Regions from separate parts of the Weizmannia sp. FSL W8-0676 genome, predicted to be linked through region 2. Evidence: riboswitches for the same ligand, from Rfam matches in the RefSeq annotation. Region 2 holds a riboswitch; the other holds the start of a gene.

Region 1 (8,091 bases), 1.6 Mb from region 2:
ATTTTCCCGTTATTGATGACAAAAATTTCATCGCTCATCGCAAGCGCTTCTTCCTGGTCGTGCGTGACAAAAATAAACGTAATGCCAAGGCGGCGCTGCAGTTCACGCAGTTCATACTGCATCTCTGTCCTTAGCTTCAAATCCAGCGCGGAAAGCGGTTCGTCCAGCAAAATCACTTCCGGTTCATTGACAATCGCGCGCGCAATCGCGACACGCTGCCGCTGCCCGCCTGACATTTCGCTGATTTCCCGGTTTTCATAGCCTTCCAGATTCACAAACTTCAAGGCTTCTTTTACTTTTTGTTCAATCACAGCTGCCTTCATTTTTTTAATGCGCAGCCCAAATGCGACGTTTTCATACACATTTAAATGAGGAAATAGCGCATAATCCTGGAAAACGGTATTGACCTGGCGCCGGTTGGCTGGCACGTCATTCACGATTTTTCCATTGATGTAAATATTTCCTTTTGTCGGCGCAATAAATCCCGCAATCAGGCGCAAAATCGTTGTTTTTCCGCAACCCGACGGTCCGAGCAGAGTGTAAAATTTTCCGCGTTCTATTTCAAAACTGACGTCATCCAAAATAGCAGGATCATCGTCGTATTGTTTTGTGACATGTTCAAAACGAATGATGATATCGCTGTTCATTGCTGTCCTCCTCTTCTATGTTCAGCTTACAGATACGATTCCGTAGCAACGAGTACAAGCCTGGACCGGCCTTCCGCGTCATTCAGGATCTGATGCTCATCGGATGCATGATAATAAATGGCTTCTCCGGCTTTTGCACGGTACAGGCGTTTGCCAAGCCGCACCGCAATCCGGCCTTCCAGTACATAGGCAAAGGTTTCCGATAAAGAAGGTTCAAACGTTTTAAACTCCCCTTTTTCCTCAAGCGTAAGCAGGATCGGTTCCATTTCCTTTTCATTCGATTCCGGGACGAGCCACTGGATTTTATAACCGCGCTCTTCATCGAGATAATCGGTCTGGTCTTCTTCCCCGTATACGACTTTTTGTTCACGCTCTTCTTCGTCAAAAAATTCTTTCGGCGTGCAGCCGAGCACTTCCAATATATTAAAAAACGTGTCAATCGAAGGGGAGCTTAAATCCCGCTCAAGCTGGGAAATATAGCCTTTGCTTAAGTCCGTGCGCTCTCCAAGTTCCTCTTGGGTGAGTCCTTTTTTTAACCTTAAGTTTTTAATTTTTTTCCCGATCTTCATCATAAAACCTTCCATTTTGTTTAGCATTTGTAAACTCAAAGGCAAGGAAGTTTTGTTTTGTTAAACTTTAAGTTTACTTTCATATGTATTATACAAAAAAGCAGGCAGATGTAAAGGCCTTTTTGAAAAAAAACACGAATCAGGCTGTCATCCTGCCTGTTTGTACCCGCGGAAAAGCGGTAGCCCCTCCTTTTCAGCCAACGAACCATCCCAATCAGGCGTTTGCAGTTTTCGCACGGAGAGGCAGATGTTTGCCAATAAGCCTGTATATAAAATGGACAAAATATTGCCGCGCTGTTGCCCGCTGCAAAAAGTCAATCATGCAAATTAGTGCCGGGCTTGATGTAAAAACTTAAGCCCATTTTATATCCCATATATTTTTGCCACCCCGTTCTGCTTCCTTTTCTATTGATTTTCCCTAAAAAAATAACTATAATAATATGTAAATCAAATGGAATAAAAAAATCCTCATCAAATCCGGTGAGGTAGAGGTCGCAGCTTTTATGAGTAAATCGGACGAGACACGGGTAAAGTTTAAGACTCCGGTTGAAAGGAAAAGCTGCCGAAACGTGGTGCCGGATCCCGCGGTGCCATGTTGGGGCTGTTTCCGAACAGGAACAGAACTGTCACATATGCGATTCCCCTCCGCATATGTGTTGAGCTATCTTCGGAAGGTTGATGGAGGGTATACGCTTTGATGCCGCGTCTCCACGACTGCGGCATTTTTGTTTATTCCCTGCTCCTTCCTATATAAAAAGGAGTGAATCAAGGATGGATGACTTCTATCATGGGCAAAGCACTGCAGCCGGAGCGGTTCCCGTTGCAAAAAAGGGTGAATTGACGAAGCTGAAGCGGAAATTAAAATCCCGCCACCTGACCATGATTTCCCTCGGTGGATCAATCGGAACCGGGCTTTTTCTGGCAAGCGGCGGGGCAATCCACAGCGCGGGGCCTGGCGGTGCGCTTCTCGCTTATGCATTAATCGGCGTCATGGTGTACTTTTTAATGACAAGCCTTGCAGAAATGGCCGCCTACATGCCGGTTGCAGGCACCTTCAGCACGTACGCAACAAAATTTGTTGATCCGGCACTTGGATTTGCGCTTGGCTGGAACTATTGGTACAACTGGGCGATCACGATCGCAGCCGAATTATCAGCAGCAACCATTATCATGAAATTCTGGTTCCCGCACATGCCTTCGATCGTGTGGAGTGCGGCTTGCCTTCTCATCATGTTCTTATTAAATTATTTATCTGTAAAAGGGTTCGGGGAAGCTGAATACTGGTTTGCAATCATTAAAGTCGTAACCGTCATTGCCTTTATCATTGTCGGCGCACTGATGATTTTCGGGATTATGGGCGGAAAAACAATCGGCTTTTCTAACTTTACGATTGCAGACGGCCCAGTCCACGGCGGATTCCTGGCCGTGCTCGGGGTTTTTATGGCAGCCGGGTTTTCATTCCAGGGAACAGAACTGCTCGGGGTTGCGGCCGGTGAAAGCGAAGATCCGGAAAAGACCATTCCGCGTGCTGTGAAATCTGTATTTTGGAGAATCTTGCTTTTCTATATTCTGGCGATTTTTGTCATCGGCCTGTTGATTCCGTTCACGGATTCGAGATTAACCGCCGATGACATTACGATGAGCCCGTTCACAATTGTATTTCAGCGTGCCGGCATTGCTTTTGCGGCTTCTGTCATGAATGCGATTATTTTAACGGCTGTTCTTTCTGCCGGCAACTCGGGCATGTACGCGTCAACGCGGATGCTCTGGGAACTTGCGCGCGACGGCAAAGCGCCGAAATTCCTCGGGAAACTGGATAAACGCGGGGTGCCGGTGAATGCACTGATTGTCACTGCGCTTGTCGGAACGGTTGCTTTCCTTGCGTCTTTCTTCGGCGACGGGGCAGTGTACAACTGGCTCCTGAACGCATCCGGCTTATCCGGCTTTATCGCCTGGCTCGGCATTGCCATCAGCCATTACCGATTCCGCCGTGCATATGTAGCACAAGGCAAAGCTTTGAGCGACCTGCCTTACCGTTCAAAATGGTTCCCATTCGGCCCGCTATTTGCGTTTGCCGTTTGTACGGTCGTCATTCTCGGGCAAAACTACCAGGCATTTTTGGGAGACCATATTAAGTGGGGAAGCGTATTTGTCTCGTATATCGGCCTCCCCATCTTTATTGCCGTATGGCTCATTTATAAATGTGTGAAAAAGACAAAAGTCGTTTCTTTACGGGAATGCGATTTTAACCGGGAACCATAACGGAAAAACCTGCGGTGGATGCCGCGGGTTTTTACTTTTATCAGAAACTTACACTTTACATAAATTATATGAAATTTACCTTTATTTCTATTTATGAAAACGTTTCCCTTACCTAGAGCCTCTGCCAAAATAAAAATATACCCTTGAGCGAGGCTCTGGAAAATTAATTATCCCGATTTTTTTGCCTTTTCATCCAGATTTTCAATTCAATAGAAGTAAAACGGTCATTTTTCTTCAAAAAAAGGGCATACGTATCCCGCCTTCACAAAATGGTTTTTTTCACTACCCTTTGTGGAAAGAAAACGTTCATTTGAGTTATTCACATATCCACCTGTGAATAACTTAATTTGCTCTTTGCAGCCGATTGCGTGTCCATCCACAATTGGCCTTTCCTGTCTGATGGTACGCCATATTTGCCATGATGTGCATAGATATCATGCATCGATCTACATGAGCTTCAACTGCCTGTTTCCCACGCTTGTGAACACGACGGAGACTGTATCCGTCTTTTAAAATGCCAAAGATTCTTTCGATGATCGTCCTGGCACTATATAACACTTCAAATGTGCGACCATGTTGCGGCAACTCGACATCTACTTGAGGCGTTTGATCAAAGTCCATCCTAAATACTCTTCCTTGTGCTGCCCCATTACAACATTCCGCGTGATTCGCTAGCGGGCAGGTGAGACCTTCTTGCTTGGCATTTGGATGAAATACAGGACAAGTGTAAATATATTGCCCCTTTTCCCGATCAGATCCTCTAAGTTCCATTTTATGTCCACTGATACAGATGGGAGTGCCGTACCGGTTGATTTTTTCAATCCCCCGGGCGGTAGTTGGTTTATCTTTACGGTTCCGTGGATTGATCGGTGCCACCAATTTCGCCTGTAATACATCCTTTGTCACTTTTTGATTTTCCGGCGTTTGGTAGATTCCATCTGCCAGGATAAAGCTCAACTGCTCAGCCATCTCGGGGTGCTCTGTCTTAAACGTTTCCAATGTCGGTTCTAATGTTTTCCCATCGGGTGTATTTCCTTTAAATACTTCCCGCGTCAAAGGCAAACCGGATCTCACCCCGCATACCATTGATAATTTATGCGCAATATAGGAGACTGCATTACTTTTACGCATTACCCCTACATTGTCGTCCGTAAGGACTTTGGGGCAATCGCAATCACCCTCACAAGAACACGTCTTCCTTGTTTTATTCAAGGTTGCTTCTGCCTCTATATGCGATGTATCCACGGCGGCTGCTTCCTCATTCGTTTCAACCACGCCTTCCCCTTTATTATATTCAACAACCAATAGCCGGGCTTTTTCCCAAAGACCATTTGTTGTCATGATTTGATCAAAACGAGCAAAGGAACGGTAGCTCGGAATTTTCTCCGTAAATCCACACATGGTGGCAAATAGCGGGTTTGATTTCACTTGCAAATAGACACTCTCCACCATCACTTCAATATACTGTAAAGAGGCCAGTTCAAAAGCACGAAAAAAGGGCATGAAAGGATGCGGTTTTCTCCCAGTGGAAGGGAGATGAAATAATGAAGACGCAGACTTGTCTTCTTCCTCCGTTATTGAAAATAGTGCCGGTTGTATTTCATTAGAAGGATCATGTGCTCTTTCATTTTTTAGGTGCAAATATAAAAGGGTGTAGTATTCTCGTTCAATCGGCTTAAAAATCTCCCATGGGAAACACATGGCTGGAATGACAAATGGTATATCGGCATAGTCTTGCCAATTGTGGGGAATCAAATTTTGTTGTATTGAAAAGTCTCTGGTTTGTGTTAGAATAGAAATAGTCATGAAATCACTCCCTGGATATTTGATCGTACTTATATCTTAGCAAAGGAGTGGCTTTCATGGCTCTTTTTTTTCAAAAAAAATCATCCTTTTCCGTTTTACAATATTTACCACAGGAATGAGTAGCCTAATCTATTGAAACCCGCCCAAAACCGACAAAAGTGGAAAAATTTAGACACTTATAACAAATAAATTTACCCCATTAAAATCAAAAACTCACAATTTCTTTTTACATTTGTCATAATGTTCCTACAAACGTCTTTTTTCTTTAGTGGAATAAATCAACGACCTTTAATTGTCTGACTGCTTACAGTTTCAGGGGATATAGCATTTTGGCAAGGGCTCCTAGGAAAAAATTCTTTTTAAATATTTTCCCAGCACAAAATCCTTTATTTCACGCGGGTTTCAGGGCTTAAACAATAGCGCACACAAATTTGCCAAAAAATTAATCTTTATTTTTTTCCCATTTTACGTTAATATTTTATCTATCGCATTTATTCCCCGAAAAAACCAGCACTTATTTTTCAGTTAATTTCACAAATTGTGCCAATATGTGATGTTTACAAGGAGGCAATGGCATGTCAACAATCGACAAGAAAAAAGTTCTGGAAACTGTTCCACAGACCGGATTTTTCGGTCATCCAAAAGGATTGTCGACTTTATTTTTCTTAGAGTTTTGGGAGAGATTCTCCTACTATGGGATGAAAGGGATTCTGATTTACTACATGTATGACCGCCTGTCAAACGGCGGGTTGGGATTGGATCCGACAACAGCCGCATCGATTGCTTCGATTTACGGCGCGCTTGTTTACATGTCGGGGATTATCGGCGGCTGGATTGCAGACCGCCTGCTTGGCTCCGCCAGAACCGTTTTTTACGGCGGGGTGCTGATTATGCTCGGGCATATTGCGTTGTCCTTTCCGGGAGGGTTCCCGGCGCTGATCGTTTCTATGGTGCTGATTGTGCTTGGGACAGGCTTGTTAAAACCAAATGCCGCTTCAACCGTCGGGGAATTGTATGATGAAAAAGACCTGCGCCGCGACTCCGGTTTCAGCATTTACTACATGGCGGTTAACCTCGGTGCCTTCCTTGCGCCGATCATTGTCGGGACTATCGGCCAGGGGTACAATTACCATCTCGGCTTCAGCATTGCAGCCATCGGAATGTTTTTCGGTTTGATCTCATTCGTGATGTCCAGAAAGAAAAATCTCGGGCTTGCCGGCTCTGTCGTGCACAACCCGCTGACGCCGGAAGAAAGAAGATCGACTTTTATAAAAATCGGCGCAGGGGCTGTCATTCTGATTATTTTGCTGGCGATTACCATTCCGGCACGGATTTTAAATCTGAACAGCTTTATTACCATCGTCAGCATTTTAGGATTTTTAATTCCTGCCTGGTACTTCATTATGATGTACTTCAGCAAGAAAACATCGAAAGACGAACGCTCACGCATTTTGGCTTATATTCCTTTATTTATTGCTTCTATCGTCTTCTGGGCGATTGAAGAACAAGGCGCGAGCCTGCTCGCTGTCTATGCGGACAAGCGGACACAGCTGAATTTTGCCGGCATCCATATTTTGCCGTCCTGGTTCCAGACACTGAACCCGCTGTTTATCGTCGTCTTTGCGCCGGTTCTGGCTTCGCTTTGGGTGAAGCTGGGAGACAGGCAGCCGTCCACACCGGTTAAATTTTCTTTCGGGCTCATCCTTGCCGGTTTTTCCTATATTGTTATGATGGTGCCGGCTTACCTTAACGGCTCTTCGTCGCTTGTGAGCCCGCTCTGGCTTGTATTGAGCTACTTCCTTGTCGTGATCGGGGAACTTTGCTTGTCACCGGTTGGTTTGAGCGTATCGACAAAGCTGGCGCCAGCCGCATTCTCGGCGCAAATGCTCAGTCTCTGGAACTTGTCTGATGCTGCGGCCCAAACGTTGAATGCCCAGCTTGTCAAACTGTACAGCGCCGACCATGAAGTGATCTACTTCGGCGGCGTCGGCCTTGTTTCGGTCATTTTGGGCATATTCCTGCTTCTCTATGCACCGGTCATCAAACGGCTGATGAGAGGGATAAAATAATAGATGAAGTGATGAAAAACACCAGAAAAACCCGCTTGGAAATCCCTTTCCAAACGGGTTTTTCTGGTTAAATGCTTTTCTTCTTTCGTGTTAGGCCGTAAGCGATGACAAGCAGGATGAACCATACCGGTGTCACAAATAAGGCAACACGCGTATCTTTTGCAATCCCGAGAACAACGAGGACAAAGACAAAGAACAAGAGTACAATCCAGTTGATGACCGGGGCAAACGGCAATTTAAAAGAGATTTTGGCCGCTTCTTCCGGCATATTTTTCCGGAAACGCAAGTGGGCAACCATAATGACGCCCCACACCCAGACAAAACAGATGGATGAAATGCTTGTGACAAGCGTAAAGACTTGCGTACTCTTCATAAAATAATTCAGCACAACGCCGATTAACAGCATGATCGTTGAACCAAGCAGAGCAGGTGCCGGGACATTCCGCTTGTTTAACTTTTTAAACATTTTCGGCGCTTTTCCGTCTTCCGCAAGAGAATACAGCATACGGCTTGTACTGAAAATGCCGCTGTTGCACGAGGAAGCCGCCGAAGTGAGCACCACAAAATTGATGATGCCTGCTGCAGCCGGAAGACCGATATCGGCAAATACCCGGACAAACGGGCTCGCGTCCGGATTCAGCCGGTTCCAAGGATAAATCGACATGATGACAAACAAAGCGCCGACATAAAACAGTAAAATCCGCAGCGGAATCTGGTTGATCGCTTTTGGCAGCGTCT
Region 2 (8,091 bases):
GACGATGTGGAAGCAAGCGACCAGGTCACAACGTCAAAAGTGCTTGCCGCTTATTTGAAAGAGCAGGAACCAGACCTCATTATCGGCGGGAATGTCGCCATTGACAACGCTTCCGGACAGGTCGGCCCGCGGGTGGCGGAGTTGCTCGGCATCCCGTATGTAACGACAATTACCAATCTGGAAATTGACGGCGGCAAAGCGACGGTCACAAGAGATGTCGAAGGGGATTCCGAAATCATTGAAACGGACCTTCCGCTGCTCGTCACAGCGCAGCAGGGCTTAAATGAGCCGCGTTATCCTTCGCTACCGGGGATCATGAAAGCGAAGAAAAAACCGCTTGAAGAACTGGAACTGGATGATCTTGACCTTGAAGAAGAAGACGTGGAGCCGAAAACCAAAACCATCGAGGTTTACCTGCCGCCGAAAAAAGAAGCAGGAAAAGTGCTTGAAGGCGAAATCGCCGACCAGGTAAAAGAACTTGTCCAATTATTGCATGCCGAAGCAAAAGTGATTTAAGCGAAGAAACCGGAAATGGAGGGGATCAGCATGAGTCGAAAAGTATTAGTAGTGGGCGAAGTCCGTGACGGGTCGCTCCGCAATGTATCATATGAAACCATTGCCGCCGGAAAAACGGTAGCGGAAGGCGGGGAAGTAGTCGGCGTTTTGATCGGGGACGCTGTGAAAGATTTGGGGAAAGACATGATTCAATACGGTGCTGACCGTGTTGCCGTGGTGGAAGACGAGAAGCTGAAAAGCTATTCTTCAGACGGTTTTTCCCAAGCATTGCTTGCGGTTGTCGAATCTGAAAAGCCGGACGGCATCTTAATCGGCCATACGGCGCTTGGTAAAGACCTGGCCCCGAAAGTAGCGGCTAAATTGGATGCCGGCCTGATTTCGGATGCGACCGCAGTGGAATCAGCCGGAGAACATGTCGTCTTTACCCGCCCGATTTACTCCGGCAAAGCGTTTGAGAAAAAGATCGTAACAGACGGGATCATCTTTGCGACCATCCGGCCGAACAACATCAGCCCGCTTGAAAAAGATGAATCGCGGACAGGGGATATCGAAACCGTCCAGGCGGAAATTAAAGATTTGCGCACGGTCATCAAAGAAGTAGTCCGGAAAGTAAGTGAAGGGGTTGACCTTTCGGAAGCGAAAGTCATCGTTTCAGGCGGCCGCGGCGTGAAAAGTGCGGACGGCTTCAAACCGCTGAAAGAGCTTGCCGATGTGCTCGGCGGCGCGGTTGGGGCTTCGCGCGGCGCATGTGACGCCGGATACTGCGATTATTCCCTGCAAATCGGGCAGACGGGCAAAGTGGTGACACCGGATTTGTATATCGCATGCGGCATTTCCGGCGCCATCCAGCATTTGGCCGGCATGTCCAACTCAAAAGTCATTGTGGCCATTAACAAAGATCCGGAAGCAAACATCTTCAACGTAGCGGACTACGGCATCGTCGGCGACCTGTTTGAAGTGGTCCCGCTTCTCACGGAAGAAATCAAAAAACTGAAAGTCACATCGGCGTAAATCCCGGGCCCGGACGAAAAAAATCGTTCCGGGCCTGTTTTCTGTTGGATATTCGCGGAAAAAGGGTATAAAATAATAAAATCATTACTGCTTACCTGGACCGGACAAATTGTTCGCAACATATGATAAAGGATGATATACTAATCCCAAGCAGTAATAGTTTGATTTAGGAGGGTTCTTTCAATATGGCAATTACACATGCTACCGACGCGACTTTCGATCAGGAAGTCAGCCAAGGTTTGGTATTAACGGATTTTTGGGCAACATGGTGCGGCCCGTGCAAAATGATTGCACCGGTACTTGAAGAAATCGATGCTGAAATGGGCGACAAGGTGAAAATTGTCAAAGTGGACGTTGACGAGAACCAGGAAACGGCCAGCAAATTCGGCATCATGAGCATTCCGACCCTTGTTCTCATGAAAGACGGCAAACCGGTCGACAAAGTGATCGGTTACCAGCCGAAAGAAGCTTTGCAAGAATTAGTGAACAAACATTTATAATACAATAAACGCGCGGCTTCAAGCCGTGAGCAAATGCATTTTAAAATCCGGACCGGCTGTGGTCCGGGTTTTTTACAGAACGCAGGATTTTGAGGTGAAGAAAAATTGAACGAAACGATCCGCAATAAACTTGCCCTCCTGCCCGCCCAGCCCGGCTGCTACTTAATGAAAGACAGACAGGGGACCATCATTTATGTCGGGAAGGCCAAAATTTTAAAAAACCGTGTCCGCTCTTACTTTTCCGGTTCGCATGACGCAAAAACGCAGCGGCTTGTCAGCGAGATCGAAGACTTTGAGTATATTGTCACTTCTTCCAATATTGAAGCCCTTATTCTTGAAATCAACTTAATCAAAAAGCATGACCCGAAATACAACATCATGCTAAAAGATGATAAAACATACCCGTATATTAAGCTGACCCATGAACGCCACCCGCGTCTGATCACCACCCGGAAAGTGAAGAAAGATAAGGGAAAATATTTTGGCCCGTATCCGAACGTGCAGGCGGCCAATGAAACAAAAAAGCTGCTGGACCGGTTGTATCCTTTGCGGAAATGCACCAATATGCCGGACCGCGTCTGCCTTTATTACCATTTGGGCCAGTGCCTTGCGCCGTGTGTCAATGAGGTGAAAGAAGAAACATACAAAGAGATCACCGACCAAATTACTCGCTTTTTGAACGGGGGCTACACGGAAATCAAAAAAGAACTGGAAGAAAAAATGCATGAGGCTGCTGAAAAACTTGAATTTGAGCGGGCAAAAGAATACCGCGACCAGATCGCCAATATTGAAATGACGATGGAAAAACAGAAAATTACCATGACGGATTTTACGGACCGCGACATTTTCGGCTACGCAGTGGATAAAGGCTGGATGTGTGTCCAGGTGTTTTTCATGCGCCAAGGAAAGCTGATTGAACGGGATGTCTCGCTTTTTCCGTCTTACGATGAGCCGGAGGAGGAATTTTTGAGCTATTTGGGGCAGTTTTACGCCAAACCGGAGCATATTAAGCCGAAAGAAGTGCTGATTACGGAAAAAGCAGACCGGGAACTGGCAGAACAACTGCTGGAAATCAAAGTGCTCCAGCCAAAAAAAGGCCAGAAACGGGAACTTGTGTTAATGGCCGAGAAAAACGCAAAGATTGCTTTGAAAGAAAAATTTGCGTTGATTGAACGGAACGAGGAACGGACGATCAAAGCCGTTGAAAATCTAGGCGAAAAGCTCGGCATCTATACGCCGCACCGGATTGAAGCGTTCGATAATTCGAATATCCAGGGGACAAACCCGGTTTCGGCGATGGTCGTGTTTGTGGACGGCAAGCCGGCAAAAAAAGAATACCGCAAATATAAAATCAAAACGGTGGAAGGGCCGGATGATTATGAATCGATGCGCGAAGTGATCCGCCGCCGTTACATCCGTGCCCTGAGGGAAAACTTGCCGCTTCCGGACCTCATCATCATTGACGGTGGAAAAGGGCAAATTGACGCGGCAAGGGATGTGCTCGAAAATGAGCTCGGGCTTGAGATTCCGCTCGGCGGCCTGGCAAAGGATGAGAAGCACAATACATCGCAGCTTTTGTTCGGCAACCCGCTGGAAGTCGTGCCGCTCGGGCGGAACAGCCAGGAATTTTACCTGCTCCAGCGCATCCAGGATGAAGTGCACCGGTTTGCGATTACGTTCCACAGGGAATTGCGCGGAAAATCCGCATTTCAATCGGCGCTTGACGATATTCCGGGCATCGGACCGAAACGGAAAAAACAACTGCTCCGCCACTTTGGTTCCTTAAAGAAAATGAAGCAAGCGAAGTTGGAAGAATTTGTGGAAGCGGGCATCCCGCGCCCGGTATCCGAAACATTAATCAAAAAATTACAAGAATAACCTGGCAGGGTTTTTCCGTATATGGTATAATCATGATAATTTCATATGGCAGGCTTTGTTTCAGACTTTCGGGAGCGGCTATCCCGGCGTCCGGCAAAGCCGTTACATGATAGAGGCGCAAAACTTAAGAGTAAGGAACGGGAGAAGATTGGGCTTCCGGGATCGTTCCTGAAAGGAAGTTTTGCCGAAGTGGAAATGGCCTCAATGCCGTTTTTGCTGGTTCTGTACTGAAGAAGTCCGGAACTGTCAGGATGGAATGTCTTGGAGCGCTATCTCACAGGAATAACTGCGTACCCGCGTATGCAAAAGCGATGAGATATCCGTTCTCATTGCTTTTTTTAAATGGGCGCCAAGTTGCTTTGCTTTCAATCTGACAGCCTCATCTTACTTATAAACTGCAGAAGGTGGCGGAGTTATTGGGAATCATTGTTCAGAAATTCGGGGGAACTTCGGTTGGAAATGTGGAAAGGATCCGGAATACGGTCGACCGGATTATTGAAGAAAAGGAAAAAGGCCATGATGTTGTTGTCGTTGTCTCCGCGATGGGCAAAACAACGGACCAGCTTGTCGGGCTTGCAAATGAACTTTCGGCGTATCCTGCAAAACGCGAAATGGATATGCTGCTTTCAACCGGCGAACAGGTGACGATTTCGCTTGTCGCCATGGCACTGATCGATCGCGGCTACGATGCCGTTTCTTATACCGGTTGGCAGGCCGGCATTATAACGGAACCCGTGCACGGAAACGCCCGGATCACGGAAATCCGGACTGAAAAAATCAAATCCCGTCTGGCAGCCGGGCAAATTGTCGTTGTTGCTGGGTTTCAGGGCATTACCCCGGAAGGCGAAATTGCGACGCTCGGCAGGGGCGGCTCGGATACAACGGCGGTGGCGCTTGCAGCAGCGCTTCATGCCGACCGCTGCCTGATCTACACGGATGTAACCGGCGTGTTTACGTCCGACCCGCGCTATATTCCGACTGCCCGGAAGCTTAAGGCTGTATCCTACGATGAGATGCTTGAACTGGCGAGCCTCGGGGCGGGCGTCCTGCATGCAAGGGCGGTGGAGTTTGCCAAAAATGCGGCTGTGCCGCTGATCGTTTGTTCGAGCCTTGAAAGGGAGGAAGGCACGTTAATAGAGGAGGAAGTTTCGGTGGAAAAAAATTTAATTGTCCGCGGCGTTGCATTTGAAGACGGCATTACAAGGGTAACCATTTTCGGGCTGGAAAACGGCTTCCGGAATTTGCCGGATATATTCACGACACTGGCGGAACACCATATTGATGTCGATATCATCATCCAGAACCGGACGGCGGACCATAAAACATATTTATCATTTTCGATAAAAGATAAAGATCTAAAAGAAACGGCCGATCTTTTGGAAGCCGGGAAAGAAGCCCTCAGCATCGACCATTTTGAAACGGAAACCGGCCTCGCAAAAGTGTCCATCATCGGCTCGGGCATGGTTTCCAACCCAGGCGTTGCGGCAAAAATGTTCCAGGTTCTGGCCGACCACGGCATTGCGATTAAAATGATCAGCACGTCCGAGATCAAAGTATCCACCGTTGTCGATGCAAAAGAAATGGTTCGGGCCGCCCGGTGCCTGCATGAAGCATTTGAACTGGATGCAGTGGAACAAAATATATGAAAATATGAAAAAGCAGGGGAGCCCCCTGCTTTTTCATATTTATTCCTCGGCCGGGTCTTTCGCATCCCACTGCACGGTGATCCGGATTTTTTTTGCCTTTTTCGCAACTTCTTCCACAGCTTCCGTGATCAGTTTTTTCTGCATCTGGTACTGCTCGGCCAAAAACCCGGCTTCAAGCTTGAATGTCGGTTCTGCGCCTGCGCCCATATCCAGCTGCCGTTCAATCATCGGCCCGGACAACTCAAATTCAATATGATATTTCTCTTCTTTTTTGATTGACAACGTTCCCCAGCCGGCCTCTTTGAAAAAAGAAACCATTTCTTCATAGGTAAGCAACTGGAATTTTCTTGCCAAATGTTTTCCCGCCCAGTACAGAATATCCGGCGTTTCCTTGCCGAGTATATCCGGAATTAATATATTGCGCAACAGCTCATATCCGAATGCGGGCACCATCAGCTGTTCCGCAACGGTTTGTTCATTTCCACCAGAAGATTTCACGCAATTCCCCTCTTTCTATATGCTATATTATATACAAAATAAAACCGGACTTAAAAGCATTTTTTAAGTATACACAAAAATAAAGGGAACTTTTTCCGCCGGTTTCCGCGTTATACGGGGAAGTGGTACCGGTTGCGGTAAAATCCGATGAAAAAAGACAAGCCTTGGATAAAAATTCCTTTTTTATGCAAAAGCATATGGCAAAAGAGCTATACTGAAAAAATTTTAAAAAAATGGAAGAAAGACTGACAAATATGACAAATAAACGGCATTTTCAGCGCAAATTCATGAATGCGTTTCCTTGACGTGCCCATTTGTCGGGAGTACAATAAAACTGTCACATAATTGTTATAAAATATTTATGCGGGAGGAAGCTATGCAAAATTTGTCTTCTTTGCATAAATTCACACTACAAAGGGGGATACAATGTGGCTGGAAATCGAGAGTTTTATAACCGCAAACTGCATTCTTTGCTGGGTGTTGTACCCATCGGCTTATTTTTAGTCATCCACTTGACCGTAAACCACTATGCGGTAAACGGTGCTGCTGCCTTCAATAAAGCAGCCGGTTTTATGGAAAACCTGCCGTTCCTGCTTTTTGTGGAAGTAGTATTCATTTATCTGCCGCTTCTGTTCCATGCAATTTACGGCTTATACATTTCGTTTACGGCATCGAGCAATGTCGGCACGATGGGCTACTTCCGGAACTGGATGTACCTATTGCAAAGAATCAGCGGTGTGCTGGTCCTGATCTTTCTCGTATTTCACATCTATGAAACACGCATTCAAATGGCGCTTGGCAAGGAATTGAATTTTGATCTGATGGCAAATCTTTTAGCAAATCGTTGGATGCTCGCCTGGTACATAATTGGGACAGTGGCTGCCATTTTCCACTTTGCCAACGGTCTCTGGTCGTTCCTGGTCAGCTGGGGCATTACACAGTCACGCCGGTCACAGCAAATTTCCACATATGTGATGATCGTGGTCTTTGTGCTGCTTTCCGTTGTCGGCGTCAGGGCTTTATTAGCATTTGCATAATGAAAAGATTCGAAAAATAGCAGTTTACTGGTTTGTAAGAGGCATCAAGTATGAAAAGGGAGTGAATCAAGTTGGCTAATGGCAAAATCATTGTTGTCGGCGGAGGGCTTGCCGGTTTGATGGCGACTGTAAAAATTGCAGAAGCAGGCCGGCAGGTTGATCTGTTTTCTTTAGTGCCGGTAAAAAGGTCGCACTCTGTTTGCGCACAGGGCGGCATTAACGGCGCTGTCAATACAAAAGGGGAAGGGGATTCGCCATGGATCCACTTTGACGATACGGTATACGGGGGCGACTTCCTTGCCAACCAGCCGCCGGTAAAAGCGATGTGCGAAGCGGCGCCGGGGATTATCCACTTGTTTGACCGGATGGGTGTCATGTTCAACCGCACGCCGGAAGGGCTTTTGGACTTCAGGCGTTTCGGCGGCACCCAGCACCACCGCACAGCATTTGCAGGCGCGACAACCGGCCAGCAGCTTTTATACGCATTGGATGAACAGGTAAGGCGCCATGAAGTGGACGGGCTTGTCACGAAATACGAAGGCTGGGAATTTCTCGGCATTATCAAAGACGATGAAGGCATCTGCCGCGGCATTGTTTCGCAAAACCTGACCACAATGGAAATCAAAGCTTTTCCTGCGGATGCTGTCATTATGGCATCAGGCGGCCTTGGCATTATTTTCGGGAAGTCGACCAACTCGATGATCAATACCGGCTCGGCGGCTTCTATTGTATACCAGCAGGGCGCAACGTATGCGAACGGCGAATTTATCCAGATCCACCCGACTGCCATCCCGGGTGATGACAAACTGCGGCTGATGAGTGAATCCGCACGCGGGGAAGGCGGGCGCATCTGGACATACAAAGACGGCAAACCGTGGTATTTCCTGGAAGAAAAATATCCGGCATACGGGAACCTCGTGCCGCGCGATATTGCAACCCGTGAAATTTTCCATGTCTGCGTGGACTTGAAACTCGGCATTAACGGCGAGAACATGGTCTATCTCG

Evidence for each region. Region 2 has a riboswitch for lysine ahead of NST20_RS10030 (aspartate kinase). Riboswitches for the same ligand answer to the same signal wherever they lie in the genome.
Region 1: another riboswitch for lysine. It lies ahead of NST20_RS01775 (amino acid permease); the one in region 2 lies ahead of NST20_RS10030 (aspartate kinase).

What each region holds. Positions count from the first base shown of each region.
Region 1 is NZ_CP151954.1:344,230-352,320, reverse strand. Features, by position in the region: gene NST20_RS01785 (ABC transporter ATP-binding protein) at 1-647, opposite strand, end outside; gene NST20_RS01780 (XRE family transcriptional regulator) at 674-1,216, opposite strand; lysine riboswitch at 1,695-1,888, shown strand; gene NST20_RS01775 (amino acid permease) at 1,988-3,478, shown strand; gene NST20_RS01770 (transposase) at 3,821-5,284, opposite strand; gene NST20_RS01765 (peptide MFS transporter) at 5,860-7,353, shown strand; gene NST20_RS01760 (amino acid permease) at 7,421-8,091, opposite strand, start outside.
Region 2 is NZ_CP151954.1:2,025,042-2,033,132, reverse strand. Features, by position in the region: gene NST20_RS10050 (electron transfer flavoprotein subunit beta/FixA family protein) at 1-516, shown strand, start outside; gene NST20_RS10045 (electron transfer flavoprotein subunit alpha/FixB family protein) at 547-1,527, shown strand; gene trxA (thioredoxin) at 1,713-2,027, shown strand; gene uvrC (excinuclease ABC subunit UvrC) at 2,133-3,905, shown strand; lysine riboswitch at 4,008-4,185, shown strand; gene NST20_RS10030 (aspartate kinase) at 4,322-5,551, shown strand; gene NST20_RS10025 (YslB family protein) at 5,591-6,049, opposite strand; gene NST20_RS10020 (succinate dehydrogenase cytochrome b558 subunit) at 6,478-7,086, shown strand; gene sdhA (succinate dehydrogenase flavoprotein subunit) at 7,158-8,091, shown strand, end outside.